2 linked regions of the Corallococcus caeni genome follow. The protein of the gene in region 1 interacts with the protein of each later gene in a pairwise test. Links are inferred from orthologs where the notes say so. Each region holds a gene or a part of one and is shown in the gene's direction. Other genes may lie near its edges.

The links.
Region 2: the proteins of AABA78_RS28510 (region 1) and bioB interact in binary tests that used the Escherichia coli proteins (3 or more experiments, as listed by UniProt). The link is inferred for Corallococcus caeni from one-to-one orthologs.

What each region holds. Positions count from the first base shown.
Region 1 is NZ_BTTW01000007.1:352,788-359,659, reverse strand. The notes cover bases 3,991-6,872. They hold AABA78_RS28510 (class II glutamine amidotransferase), read left to right. Parts: upstream 3,991-4,937; coding sequence 4,938-5,807; downstream 5,808-6,872. Other genes in these bases: AABA78_RS28500 (NAD(P)H-hydrate dehydratase), read right to left, coding at 6,291-6,872; tsaE (tRNA (adenosine(37)-N6)-threonylcarbamoyltransferase complex ATPase subunit type 1 TsaE), read right to left, coding at 5,809-6,294; hutI (imidazolonepropionase), read left to right, coding at 3,991-4,850. Outside these bases: AABA78_RS28535 (FdhF/YdeP family oxidoreductase), read right to left, coding at 1-478; AABA78_RS28530 (hypothetical protein), read left to right, coding at 656-1,087; hutU (urocanate hydratase), read left to right, coding at 1,196-2,851; AABA78_RS28520 (hypothetical protein), read left to right, coding at 2,862-3,581; more of hutI, read left to right, coding at 3,585-3,990.
Region 2 is NZ_BTTW01000011.1:119,691-126,558, forward strand. The notes cover bases 2,660-5,537. They hold bioB (biotin synthase BioB), read left to right. Parts: upstream 2,660-3,524; coding sequence 3,525-4,550; downstream 4,551-5,537. Other genes in these bases: radA (DNA repair protein RadA), read right to left, coding at 2,660-2,876; AABA78_RS34760 (GlsB/YeaQ/YmgE family stress response membrane protein), read left to right, coding at 3,055-3,324; bioF (8-amino-7-oxononanoate synthase), read left to right, coding at 4,547-5,537. Also shown: AABA78_RS34745 (hypothetical protein), read left to right, coding at 1-713; AABA78_RS34750 (hypothetical protein), read left to right, coding at 858-1,502; more of radA, read right to left, coding at 1,515-2,659; more of bioF, read left to right, coding at 5,538-5,728; bioD (dethiobiotin synthase), read left to right, coding at 5,718-6,413; AABA78_RS34780 (hypothetical protein), read left to right, coding at 6,529-6,807; AABA78_RS34785 (pyridoxal phosphate-dependent aminotransferase), read left to right, coding at 6,804-6,868. UniProt on the Escherichia coli protein: Catalyzes the conversion of dethiobiotin (DTB) to biotin by the insertion of a sulfur atom into dethiobiotin via a radical-based mechanism.

The sequences.
Region 1 (6,872 bases):
CCTCCGCCACCAGCGCGAAGGCCTCCTCCCAGGAGAGGGGCGTGTAGTGGGCCGCGCCCTCGCGGAGCACCATGGGGTGCGTGAGCCGGCCCGCCTTGCCCAGCCACAGGTCGGACTGCTCCGCCAGCCGCGCCACGCTCCACTCGCGGAAGAACTCCGGCGTCACGCGCTCCTGCGTGCCCTCCTCCGCCACTGCCTTCGCGCCGTTCTCGCAGTACTCCTGCACGGACCGGTGGGATGGATCCGGCCACGCGCACCCCGGACAGTCGAAGCCGTCACTCTGGTTGATCTTCCAGACGAGCTTGCCGCCGCGCCACGGGCCCGCCTCGGACAGCACGTGCTTGAACGCGCTCAGCACCGCGGGCACCCCGCCCGCCACCGTCTTCACCGGCCCCACGTCCGGAGCCCGAGCCTCCAGCGGTGTCTGCGCCGCCGGCACCGCCAGTGCGTTCCCGCCCCCGTCCTGTCCCTGCTCCATGTCCCACCTCTTCGCGCGGCGGGACTCTACCGCGCCCGCGCCTTCCCGGCAGGCCGGGGCCTTCGCCGCTGCCATCCAGGTAATCCGCTATTTCAAGTCTACCTGGGAGCATGCAGGATGGATTTCACGCGGAGTGCCCCCGGCGCTCCGTGTCACCCCGCTTCAGGAGGCACCCCCATGAAGGCCTTCCGCTCCGCCGTCGTCGCCGCGCTGTTCCTGTCCCTCCCCGCCCTGGCCGCCCCGGTGGTCCACAGCATCTGGTCCAGCCGCGGCCTCTACGTCGACGACAACACCGGTCACTACACTGTGACGAGCTCCAACGCGGTCGTCGCCTGGAACCAGTCCACCAACACCGCGTTCGTGAACTTCCACGGGTTCGCGGGCGGCAACGAGTACGACTTCGAGCTGGTGGGCTCGCCCGCCATCGCGACCAGCGTGGACGACATCAGCGGCATCTGGAACATCCGCCGCAACGGCGCGTTCATCTGCACGGGTTGCTCGGGCACCGCGTACGGCCTGAGCCTGCCCGTCGGCAACTACTTCAAGTTCTACGACTCCACGAACGTGTTCCACTTCAGCGCCTACATCGACGCGCGCAAGGACTACTGACGCACGGCGTCCAGCCGGCTCCGGAGTGACGCTGTCCCTGCACGCAAGCCCCCCGCGGCCCCGGGGGTTCGGTTAGGGTGGGCGCCCCCTTCTCCAGGAGTCTTCCGCATGTCCCGCATCATCCGCGCCTCTCGCGGCACCACCCTCTCCTGCAAGGGCTGGGTGCAGGAGGCCGCGCTCCGGATGCTGATGAACAACCTCGACCCGGAGGTGGCCGAGCAGCCCGGGGACCTGGTCGTCTACGGCGGCACCGGCAAGGCCGCCCGGGACTGGCCCTCGTTCGACCGCATCGTCGCGAGCCTCCAGAGCCTCACCGACGAGGAGACGCTGCTCGTGCAGTCCGGCAAGCCCGTGGGCATCCTGCGCACGCACCCGGACGCGCCGCGCGTGCTCATCGCCAACTCCAACCTCGTGGGCCACTGGGCCAACTGGGAGCACTTCCACGAGCTGGAGAAGAAGGGCCTGATGATGTACGGCCAGATGACGGCCGGCTCGTGGATCTACATCGGCACGCAGGGCATCCTGCAGGGCACCTACGAGACCTTCGCCGCCGCGGGCCGCTTCCACTTCGGCAGCGAGGACCTGGCCGGCCGCCTCATCCTCTCCGGCGGCCTGGGCGGCATGGGCGGCGCGCAGCCTTTGGCCGCGACCATGAACAACGCCGTGTTCCTGGGCGTGGAGATTGATCCGCACCGCGCCCAGCGCCGCGTGGAGACGCGCTACCTGGACGTCGTGGCCAGGGACCTGGACGAGGCGCTGGCCCTGGCGAAGGACGCGCAACAGAAGCGCGTGGGCCGCTCCATCGCCATCATCGGCAACGCGGCGTCGGTGTTCCGGGAGCTGTACAAGCGCGGCATCAAGCCGGACCTCGTGACGGACCAGACGAGCGCGCACGACCCCCTCAACGGCTACATCCCCACGGACCTGTCGCTGGAGGCCGCCGCGGAGCTGCGCAAGCGCGACCCGGAGGGCTACGTGAAGCGCGCCCGCGAGTCGATGATCATGCACGTGCAGGCCATGAACGACTTCCAGGCCGCCGGCAGCCACGTCTTCGACTACGGCAACAACCTGCGCGGCCAGGCGAAGGTGGGCGGCATGCAGAACGCCTTCGAGTTCCCCGGCTTCGTGCCCGCGTACATCCGCCCGCTGTTCTGCGAGGGCCTGGGGCCCTTCCGCTGGGTGGCGCTGTCCGGAGACCCGGAGGACATCCGCCGCACGGACCGCGCGGTGCGCGAACTGTTCCCGCAGAAGGCGTCGCTCAACCGCTGGCTGGACATGGCCCAGGAGCGCGTGGCGTTCCAGGGCCTGCCCGCGCGCATCTGCTGGCTGGGCTACGGCGAGCGCGCCAAGGCGGGCCTCGCCTTCAACGAGCTGGTCCGCAAGGGCGAGGTGAAGGCGCCCATCGTGATTGGCCGCGACCACCTGGACTGCGGCAGCGTGGCGTCCCCCAACCGCGAGACGGAGGCCATGAAGGACGGCTCGGACGCGGTGGCGGACTGGCCCATCCTCAACGCGCTGGTGAACGCGGTGAACGGCGCGTCGTGGGTGTCGTTCCACCACGGCGGCGGCGTGGGCATGGGCTACTCGCTGCACGCGGGCCAGGTCATCGTCGCGGACGGCACGCCGGAGGCCGCGCGCCGCATCGAGCGCGTGCTCACGTCCGACCCCGGCATGGGCGTGCTCCGTCACGCGGACGCGGGCTACCCGGAGGCCATCGACGTGGCGAAGGAGCGGGGCGTGCGCATTCCCGGCCTCACCGCCTAGAGTGCGCCGGATGCCACGACGCGTCCCAGCCTTCGTGATGACAGCGGTGATGGGGGTGCTCGCCGGCTGCACGCCCACCACCGCCGGGCCCATGGTGATGCGCATGGGCCCGGGCATGCCCGACGAGAACTTCTTCCAGCTGGGCCTGCGCGCCGGTCCCCGCCTCAACGCCCCGCAGCTGTCGGAGCGCGGGGAGAACAGCACGTTCCAGGGCGACGCGAAGCCCTTCCAGAATGATCAGTGGGGCATCGACCTGGACGGCTCGGTGACGGTGCCCGTGGACGACCGGCTGTCGTGGCACCTGGGCCTGCAGGGCGAGTTCGTCGGCCTGCCGGTGCCCGCCTACGGCGTCTACACGGGCGTTTCGTATTACGTCGGCTCGGAGCGGCTGGGCCTGTCCCCGGCCCTCTCCGTGCGGGGCGCGTCCGACTTCGGCCTGGGAAACAACGACAGCACCAGCAGCCTCTTCGGCGTGGAGGCCACCTGCGCCTTCACCGTGCAGCCGGAGCCCGGCATGTCGCTGGGCCTGGTGCCGTTCTTCAGCGTGCAGCAGTCGCTGGTGAACCCCGGCTCGCAGGTGACGACGCACTTCTACGGCGCCGTGGTGGCGGCGCAGGTCAAGTTCGGCGAGACGCGCACGAAGGTGGAGCTGTCCGGCGGCTTCGGCCGGGCGCGTTCGGGTGACACGAGCTGGAACGCGCCTGTCGTGGGCGTGCGCGGAGGACGCTAGAGCATGGAAGCCCTGGACCTGTGGGTGCGCAACACCTCCGAGGTGCTCACCGTGGAGGGCACCCACCGCGAGCCCGCGGAAGCCGCCCTCACCCCGCGCCCGGGCGCGGGCATTGGCGTGAAGGACGGGCGCGTGGCCTACGTGGGCCCGGAGTCCGGCCTCCCCAGGGGCGCGCTCACGGACGCGACAGAGCTCATCGACGCCGAGGGCGGCTTCGTGGGCCCGGGGTTCGTGGATCCACACACGCACCTCGTCTTCGCGGGCGAGCGCTCCGCGGAGTTCGACCTGCGCAACCAGGGCGCCACGTACCTGGAGATTGCCAAGGCGGGCGGCGGCATCGTCAACACGGTGAGCGCCACGCGCGCGGCGAGCGAGGAGCAGCTGGCCACGCTCGCCCTGCCCCGCCTGGAGCGGCTGCTGGCGCAGGGCGTGACGACCGCGGAGGTGAAGAGCGGCTACGGCCTGTCGCTGAACGACGAGCTGAAGATGCTGCGCGCGGTGCGCCGCTTGAGCGCGCTGTCACCGCTGGAGCTGGTGCCCACGCTCCTGTGCGCGCACGCCGTGCCCGCGGAGTACAAGGACCGCCGCGCCGAGTACCTGGACCTCTGCATCAACGAAATCCTGCCCGCCGTGGCGCGCGAGGGCCTGGCGCGCTTCTGCGACGTCTTCACGGAGGAGAGCGCCTTCACCGTGGACGAGTCGCGCCGCCTGCTCAACGCGGCCAAGGCGCTGGGGCTCACGCCGCGCCTGCACGCGGATCAGCTCACCGCATGTGGTGCCTCGGCGCTGGCCGCGGAGGTGGGCGCCGCCAGCGCGGACCACCTGGAGCAGGTGACGGACGAGGGCATCCGCGCGCTCGCCGCCGCGAACGTCACCGCCGTGCTCGTGCCCACCTCCACCCTCTTCCTGCGCATGCGCCCCTACGCGCCCGGCCGGAAGCTGCGCGACGCGGGCGTCAACATTGCTTTGGGTTCAAACGTGAATCCCGGTTCTTCCATGACGGAGAACACGGCGCTGGTGCTGGGGCTCGCCTGCCTGGAGAACGGGCTGTCAGCCGCGGAGGCCTACTGGGCCGCCACCCGAGGGGCCGCGCAATGCTTGGGGTTGCAACGGCAGGGACGACTGGCCGTGGGTGATGCGGGCGACCTTGTTGTCTTCGCCTGTCGCAGCTACAGGCATCTGCCTTATCATCTGGGTATCAGTCACGCGCGCGTGGTGGTGAAGGGTGGACGTGTGGTGTTTCGCGCGCGAATGAATCACTGCCCCTGAGTGGATGCCGCTGAACAACTGGCATCGGCCGAGGGGGCAGGTGGAACTTCCCTCGTGGGCCGGCCGTTGTAGAGATCAGCTGCCACCATGTGCCGATTATTTGGATTCAGATCCGCTGTTCCCGCCGCTGTGCACACCGCCCTGGTCACGGAGAGGAATTCCCTCCTCATCCAGTCGCGTGAGCACAAGGACGGCTGGGGTATCGCCACCTACGGACAGGAGTGCTCGCCGCTCGTCGCGCATGGTGTGGGCCCCGCGCACAGCGACCCGGACTTCGAGCGCGTGTCGAGCCAGGTGAGCGCGCGCACCGTGGTGGCGCACATCCGTCAGGCGAGCGTGGGCGCGGTGGAGCTGCGCAACTCGCACCCGTTCTACTTCGGCCGCTGGTCCTTCGTGCACAACGGCACGCTGCGCGAGTTCGCGAAGCACAAGGCCACCGTGGAGGCGCTCATCCACCCGGAGCTGCGCGTCAACATCAAGGGCACGACGGACAGCGAGCGCTGCTTCTACCTCTTCCTGTCGCGGCTGTCGGCGCGCGGGCCGCTCGACGGCACGGTGAGCGTGGAGGCGATGGCGCAGGCGCTCGCGGAGACGATGACGCTGGTGTCCACGCTGACGGACGTGCCGGGGAGCCGCGAGCCGAAGGAGCGCTCCGCGATGAACTTCCTCGTCACGGACGGCGAGGCGATGGTGGCCACGCGCCGCAACCGCACCCTCTTCATCTCCTCCGGAATCGGCGGTTGCCCGGAGTCCCTGCGCGCGCCCAACACGGGCGTGCCGCTGCAGCAGTTCCTCGTGGCCAGCGAGTCGCTTTGCGGCGGGCCCCACTGGGTCCAGGTGGATGAAGAGGACGTGGTGGGCGTGGACTCGCGGCTCGTGTTCCACCGCTGGAAGGTGCAGACGCTGGCGGACGGGGTGTTGAACCCGCGGCCGCAGGCCCAGCGCTCCCTGGCCTGATTCAGCCCAGCCACGCGTCGAGCAGTGCCGCGGGACGCGCGCCGAAGGCCTCCACGTCGAGGCTCCGCGCGTCCTCGCCCTCATGGCGCAGCGTGACGCGCAGGAAGTCGCGCGGCGCGGCCTGGGGGATGCGGTCCAACCACTCCACCAGCATCGCGTGGTCGCCGCCCACCAGGTCCAGGAACCCGGTGGCGTACAGCTCGTCGTAGTCCGTCAGGCGGTAGAGGTCCGCGTGGTACAGCGGGATGCGGCCCTCGTACGGGTACACGATGGCGAAGGTGGGGCTGGCCACCTCGGATTGCGCGACGCCCGCCCCTTCCGCCACGCCGCGCACCAGGTGCGTCTTGCCCGCGCCCAGGTCGCCAATCAGCCCCACGAAGTCCCCGGGCTGGAGCAGCTGCCCCAGCTTCACGCCCAGCCGGTGCGTCTCCTCCGGCGAAGGAGACACGAGCCGCCGCGAGCGCGTGGGCTGCTCCGCTCCGCTCATCGCTCCCACCGCGTCCACACGTGGCCCAGGCCCACCAGGAGGTCCGTGGCGATGAGGCCCATCAGCCCGCGCTGCTGCGCCATCAGGTCGCCCGCCAGCCCGTGCGCGTAGACGGCCGTCCGCGCGGACCTGGGCAGCGGGATGCCCTGCGCGAGCAACGCGCCGCACACGCCCGACAGCACGTCGCCCGTGCCGCCCGTGGCCATGCCCGCGTTGCCGGTGGGGTTGATGTACACGCGCCCGCCGGCCTCCGCGATGAGCGTGCGCGAGCCCTTGAGCACCACCGTGACGTTGAGCGACGTGGCCATGTTGAGCGCCACGCCCACGCGGTGCGCCTGCACGTCCTTCGTCGTCCGGCCCCAAAGCCGAGCCATCTCCCCCGGGTGCGGCGTGAGCAGCACGGGCCCCTTCGCCTGCCGCAGGACCTTGAGGTCCTCCGCCACCGCGTTGAGCGCGTCCGCGTCCAGCACCGCGGGCACCTCCACCGACGCCAGCAGGTCGCCAATCAGCGCGCCCGTCTCCGGCCCCCGGGGGATGCCCGGCCCCATCACCAGCGCGTCCTTGCCCTCCAGCGCGGC
Region 2 (6,868 bases), on another replicon or contig:
AGCACCTGTCGCCGCAGGAGGCACAGGAGCTTCGCCGGGTGCTGCGTGCGGCGGGGCGCGGTGAGTCCGTGTCCGCGGAGGACGTGGCGCGGCTGCAGGGGCTGGCGAAGCGGCTGGAGGCACCGCTCGCGGAAGCGGGGCGCGTGTTGGCCCAGGGCAAGCGCGTGGCGCTGGTGGGCTCAAGGGCGACGGAAGAAGGCGCGCGGCTGGTGCCGGGCAGCGCGGAGCACCTGGCGCAGGCGTGGGTGGACTACCAGTTCCGTCACCCGGGCAAGTACCCGCGCTTCAAGTACGCCGTGGACCCGGAGTGGGAGCGGCTCTACCAGACGGTCATCCAGAACAAGGGTGCGGGCAGTGCGTTCGAACAGTCCGTGCTCCAGGGCCGGAAGCTCCCGAAGAATTCGAGCCTCCTGATGCCGCCACCGGGCAGCAAGGCCCAGGGCTTCGTCCCGGATGCCGTGACGGGGCACAAGGGGGACCTGGTCTGGGGCAGCCCCTACGACTTCGTTGAGGTGAAGGGTCGTGCGGAGCTGGCGCTCACGGGAAACATCAGGGCCATGATTGAGTACGTCCAGAAGTACGGGGGCTCCCTTGAACTCTGGATCCGTTCCGCCAAACACGCCGAGGGTGCCACGCAGCTCACGAAACCGCTTCGAACGGAAATCGAGAAGCTCAAGCAGTTGGGTCGCGCCGACATCCAGTTCTTCCCATGAAAGTGACGCATGGCTCAGCGCTACTTGAGAACCCAGTGGACACTTCTCCCCGGCGCGCCATCGACAAGTACCATCCGTGATCTTCTCCGCCGGTTCTTTACGGAGGGCCGCTGGTTCCAACCGGTACGCTACGGGGGCGTCGGCATGGATGAACGGCTGGCGCCGGGTCCTTTCAATCCGGATGCCCCTGCGGCCGTCTACGACGAATCCAAGCGCTTCTTCATCGGGGCGAAGACGGATCGGGACTTCATTCATTTCTCCCCCGAGACCCAGGGGCAGTACCCCTTCATCGGCACCTTCACCTGGCAGACTTCGATTGTGGAGGCCGGCAAGGCCCGGTGGCGCGAGGCCCATCTGCGGCAGGTCATCGAAATCATGCACCTGCTGGGCTCCCCTCTTGCCCAATCCGGACTTGATGCCGACTTCGAGCGCAAGAACTGGCGCATCGTGCCGAATGAAGATGGTTTTGGCTCCAGGCTCGACTTCAACCTGCGCGACTACAGCGAGGGCCTCTCCGGCCTCTACTGGCGCAACGTCTTCGGCGCCCCCTTCGTGGACCTCTTCGGCCCGCGCCTGGACGCCATCCCCGCGTCCCAGCGCCAGTCACTCGATGGCGGCCTCGTCCTCGTCCAGCCCTACGAACTCCCCACCCAGGCCATGACCCCGGAGGGCGACGCCGCGGAAAGCCAGCTCATCGCCACCCTGGGCCGCGACGCCTTCTTCGACCTGCCGACCCTGCGCAAACCCACGCGCGTGCCGGACGTGTCCTGGATGCTGCGCAAACACTGACGCTTTCGCCCGTCAGTCGAACATCGCGGACAAGGCTTCGCTCAGGGTCTCCACGCCCACCACCTGGAGCTTCGTCTCCTCCACGCGCCGCGCGCTGCCTGCTGGCAGCACCACCCGCTGGAAGCCCATCTTCGCGGCCTCCGCGAGCCTTGAATCCACCTGGCCCACCGCGCGCACCTCGCCCGCGAGCCCCACCTCCCCCAGCACCAGCGTCTTCGCGTCCAGCGGCCGGTTCTGCAGGCTGCTCACCAGCGCCGCGCACACCGCCAGGTCGCACGCCGGTTCGCTCAGCTGCATGCCGCCCGCCACGTTGACGAACAGGTCGCAGCCCACCAGCGGAATCTCCTCCTTCTTCTCCAGCACCGCCGCCAGCAGCGCCACGCGGTTGCCGTCCACGCCAATCGCCGTGCGCCTCGCGGTGCCGTAGCCCGTGGGCGCCACCAGCGCCTGCACCTCCACCAGGAGCGGCCGCGTGCCGTTGAGCGTGCTCGTCACCACGCTGCCGGACTTGCCCTGCGGCCGCTCAGAGAGGAACAGCGCGGAGGGGTCCGCCACCTCCACCAGCCCCGCGCCCTTCATCTCGAAGACGCCAATCTCGTTGGTGCTGCCGAAGCGGTTCTTGTGCGCGCGCAGGAGCCGGAACGGGTGGCCCCGCTCGCCCTCGAAGTAGAGGACCGTGTCCACCATGTGCTCCAGCACCCGGGGACCCGCGATGGAGCCCTCCTTCGTCACGTGCCCCACCAGGAACGTGGGCACCCCGCTGCGCTTGGCGAACGCCATCAGCCGGCCCGCCACCTCGCGCACCTGGGTGATGCTGCCCGGCGCGTTGCCCAATTCCGGCAGGTACATGGTCTGGATGGAGTCCACCACCAGCGCCTGCGGCTTCAGGGCCTCCGCCGCCTGGAGCACGCGGTCCGCGTCCGTCTCCGCGAACAGGTGGATGGCCTCGCTTTCCACCCGCAGGCGCTCCGCGCGCATCTTCGTCTGCCGGAGGCTCTCTTCACCCGACACGTAGAGCACCGGCCCGTGCCGCGCCAGCTTGTCCAGCGCCGCCAAGAGCAGCGTGGACTTGCCGATGCCGGGGTCTCCGCCCAGCAGCACCAGCGAACCGCCCACCACGCCGCCGCCCAGGACGCGGTCGAACTCCGCGATGCCCGTCCTGCGGCGCACCTCCGTCTCCCCCGTGACGTCCTGGAGCTTCACCGGCCTTGAAGCCCCCCCCGACGCGCCCCAGGCCGGGCGCTTGTCGTCCACCTTCGCTTCGGTCTCCTCCAGGAGCGAGCTCCAGGCCCCGCAGTCCGGACACTTCCCGAGCCACTTCGCCGTCTGGTAGCCGCAGGCCTGACAGGTGTAGTGCGTCTTCGCCTTCGCCATGGGTCGAGGTGTCTACCCCAGACCCCTGACGTTTCCCCGGCCGAAGACGGGCCACGCCAGGAGAGCAGGCAGGCAGGTTGTCGTGGATCAGGTAGCGGGTTGCCCCACAGGGGGGGGCAACCCACTTTCTGGACCACGGGCGTCGCACAGAGCGAGCCCCCCACACAGGGAGAGTGTCATGGGGATTATCGCGTTTCTGGTGATTGGTCTGGTCGCGGGTCTGATCGCTCGTGCCATCATGCCGGGCAACCAGTCGATGGGGCTCATCGCCACCACGTTGCTGGGCATCGCCGGTTCGTTCGTGGGCGGTTTCGTGGGTTCGCTCTTCTCGCGTGACGGCCGGATGTTCGACCTGCACCCCACGGGCCTGCTGTTCTCCGTCCTGGGCGCACTGGTCGTGCTGTTCCTCGTGGGCCTCGCCGGCCGCGGCCGTCGCGTCCACGTCTAGCTCGCAGGGCTCCTCGACCGATGAGGCGGGAGACAGCCAGGGACGTCCGTCACGTACGGACGTCCCTTCTGTCTTTGCGGGCTTCGGGACAGGCCTCCCAGAGGGGGGAAGGACACTCGTCAACCCCCTGTCGCGAGAGCGTTGACAATGGCCTCCGGGCCACGCACCGTCGGCCTCCTGACGCCTCCCAAGGAGCCCGCATGTCCGACACCGCCGAGTCCTTCCACGGCCACGCCCACCACGCCGCCCCCGCTCCGGAAGGGGTGACGGTGCGGCACGACTGGTCGCTCGCGGAGGTGAAGGCCCTGTACCAGTTGCCGCTGCTGGATCTGGTGCACAAGGCGCAGACGGTGCACCGGCAGGTGTTCGTGGAGAACAAGGTGCAGCTGTGTTCGCTGCTCTCCATCAAGACGGGTGGGTGTCCGGAGGACTGCGCGTACTGCCCGCAGGCCGCGCGCTACAAGACGGGCGTCAAGGCGGAGAAGCTGATGGCGGTGCCGGAGGTGCTGGCCGCCGCGTCCCAGGCGCGCAAGGCCGGGGCCACCCGCTTCTGCATGGGCGCCGCGTGGCGCGAGGTGAAGGACGGCCCGCAGTTCGACAGCGTGCTGGAGATGGTGAAGGGCGTCCGGGCCCTGGGCATGGAGGCGTGCGCCACGCTGGGCATGCTCACCGACAGCCAGGCGAAGCGCCTGCGCGAGGCGGGCCTGTCCGCGTACAACCACAACCTGGACACGTCCCCGGAGCACTACGGCGACATCATCTCCACCCGCACCTATGACGACCGGCTGAAGACGTTGAACCGGGTGCGCGACGCGGGCATCTCCGTGTGCTGCGGCGGCATCATCGGCATGGGCGAGTCCGTGGACGACCGCTGCAACCTGCTGCGCACGCTGGCCAACCAGGAGGTGCACCCGGAGTCGGTGCCCATCAACGCGCTCGTGCCGGTGGAGGGGACGCCGCTGGCGGATCAGCACCGCGTGGAGACGGTGGACATGGTGCGCACCATCGCCACCGCGCGCCTGCTCATGCCGCAGGCCATGGTGCGCCTGTCCGCGGGCCGCATGCAGATGAACGAGGAGGCGCAGCTGCTCTGCATGATGGCGGGCGCCAACTCGCTCTTCTTCGGGGAGAAGCTGCTCACCACCGGCAACCCCGAGTACACCCAGGACATGGCGCTCCTGGAGAAGGCGGGCATCCGCCCCCTGGAGCCCCGGCAGGACCGGTGAAGTCCGTCACGCAGGTCGCGGACCGCTGGGCGCGCGAGGACCTGGAGGCCCTGTCCGCGAAGGGCCTCCGCCGCGCGCTGGAGCCGCTCGACTCCCCCCAGGGCGCGGAGGTGCGCGTGGGGGACGAGCGGCTGGTCAACTTCTCCTCCAATGACTACCTGGGGCTCGCGGCGTCGCCCGCCGTGCGCGCCGCCGTGGCCGCCGCGCTGGAGCGCTACGGCGTGGGCACCGGCGCCAGCCGCCTGGTGGTGGGGGACATGGTGCCGCACCAGCGGCTGGAGGCGCGGCTCGCCCGCTTCGAGCGCGCGGAGGCCGTGCGCCTCTTCAACTCCGGCTACGCGGCCAACACCGGCATCCTGCCCGCGCTGGTGGGCCCCGGCGACGCGGTGTTCTCCGACGCCCTCAACCACGCCTCGCTGGTGGACGGCTGCCGGCTGTCGCGCGCGCGCGTCGTCGTCTACCCGCACGCGGACGTGGCCGCGCTCACCCGCGCGCTGGAGGACACGCCCGCGCGGCGCAAGCTGGTCGTCACGGACAGCGTCTTCTCCATGGACGGGGACGTGGCGCCGCTGCGCGAGCTGGTGGCCGCGTGCGAGGCCCACGGCGCCGCGCTGATGGTGGACGAGGCGCACGCCACCGGCGTCCTGGGTGCTCGCGGCGCGGGGCTGTGCGAGGCGCTGGGCGTGGAGGAGCGGGTGGACCTGCGCATGGGCACGCTGAGCAAGGCGCTGGGCGGGCTGGGGGCGTATGTGGCCACCTCGCGCGCGGTGGCGGACCTGCTGGTGAGCCGCGCGCGGCCGTTCGTCTACTCCACCGCGCTGCCCGCCGCCCTGTGCGCCGGCGCCGAATGCGCGGTGGGCCTGGTGGAGCACGACCCGGCCCCGCGCGAGCGGCTGTGGGGCCACATCCACCGCTTCACCGAGGGCTTGCGCGCCCTGGGCCTGCCCGCCGAGCCCCGGAGCGCCATCTTCCCGGTCATCCTGGGCGAGCCCTCGCGCGCGCTGGACGCGGCGAAGCGCCTGCGCGACGCGGGCCTGCTGGTGAAGGCCATCCGTCCGCCCACCGTGCCGGACGGCACCAGCCGCCTGCGCTTCTGTCTCTCCGCGGCCCACACGACGGGCCACATCGACCTGGCGCTGGAGGTCCTGCGCCGGGTGGGAGTCTCCCGTGGCCCCTGAAGCACTCCAGTTCTTCGTCACCGGCACGGACACCGGCGTGGGCAAGACGCAGGTGTCGTGCGCGCTGCTGTCGCTCCTGAAGGACGCGGGCTACGCGCCCCAGGGCTTCAAGCCCTACGAGAGCGGCTGCGCGTCGCTGAAGGCCCCGTCGGACGCGCTGGCGATGCGCGAGGCCGCGGGCAGCACGCTGCCGGTGGACGCCGTGTGTCCTCACCGCTTCAAGGCGCCGCTGGCCCCGGGCATCGCGGCGGCCCGGCTGGGGAGGGAGCCGGACTTCAGGATGACGCTCGCGGCATGGAAGCGGCTGAAGGGCGGGACGGTGGTGGTGGAGGGGGCAGGGGGGCTGTTCGTCCCGGTGGACTCGAAGCGCGACGTGGTGGACCTCATCCAGGCCTTCCGTCTGCCGGTGGTGCTGGTGGCGCGCGCGGGGCTGGGCACGCTCAACCACGTGGCGCTGTCGCTGGAGGCGCTGGCGGCGCGCAAGGTGCCCGTGCGCGCGGTGGTGCTGTCGCGCGGGGTGCCCGGACGCGACCTGGCGGAGCGGGACAACCGGCGCTACCTGGAGGCCCGCCACGGGGTGGAGGTGCTGGGTCCCGTGCCGTATGTGGAGGATCCGAGAATGCGCCGCCTGGCGTTCCGGCGGGCGCTGGCGCCGCTGGTGCCTGAACGCGCGCGGGCCCGATAAATCGGCCTCCGCCGCGTTCGCCGGAAAGGCGCGTGCTACAGGTCGCGCAAGTTTTCGCGTGGTGGTGGCCGTGATCTGGACGGCCCGTTTTTTCCGCGCGAGAAAGCCGGCACGAATGGCGGACATCATCGACATCACGCTCCTCGCGGACGTCCGACGCTTCTTCCAGAAGCTCATCGAACAGCGCGGGCTGTCCTACTTCCTCCAGAAAGACGGTCCTCGGCTGTTCCAGATCGAGCCGACGAAGGTCGAGCTGGTCCTGCGCACCGCGATCCGCACCCGCGACCCGGAGCTGCCCCGGCCTCACGAGAAGGCCATCGAGCACTGCCGCCTGGAGCTGCGCCGCGAGCTGATCCGCCGCGTGGCCAGCGCCATGCTCCAGACGGGGCTGTGAGCCGCTTCTCGCTCCGCACCGCCTTCCCGCGCACCCCCAACCCGCTCTCCCAGGCCGTCGC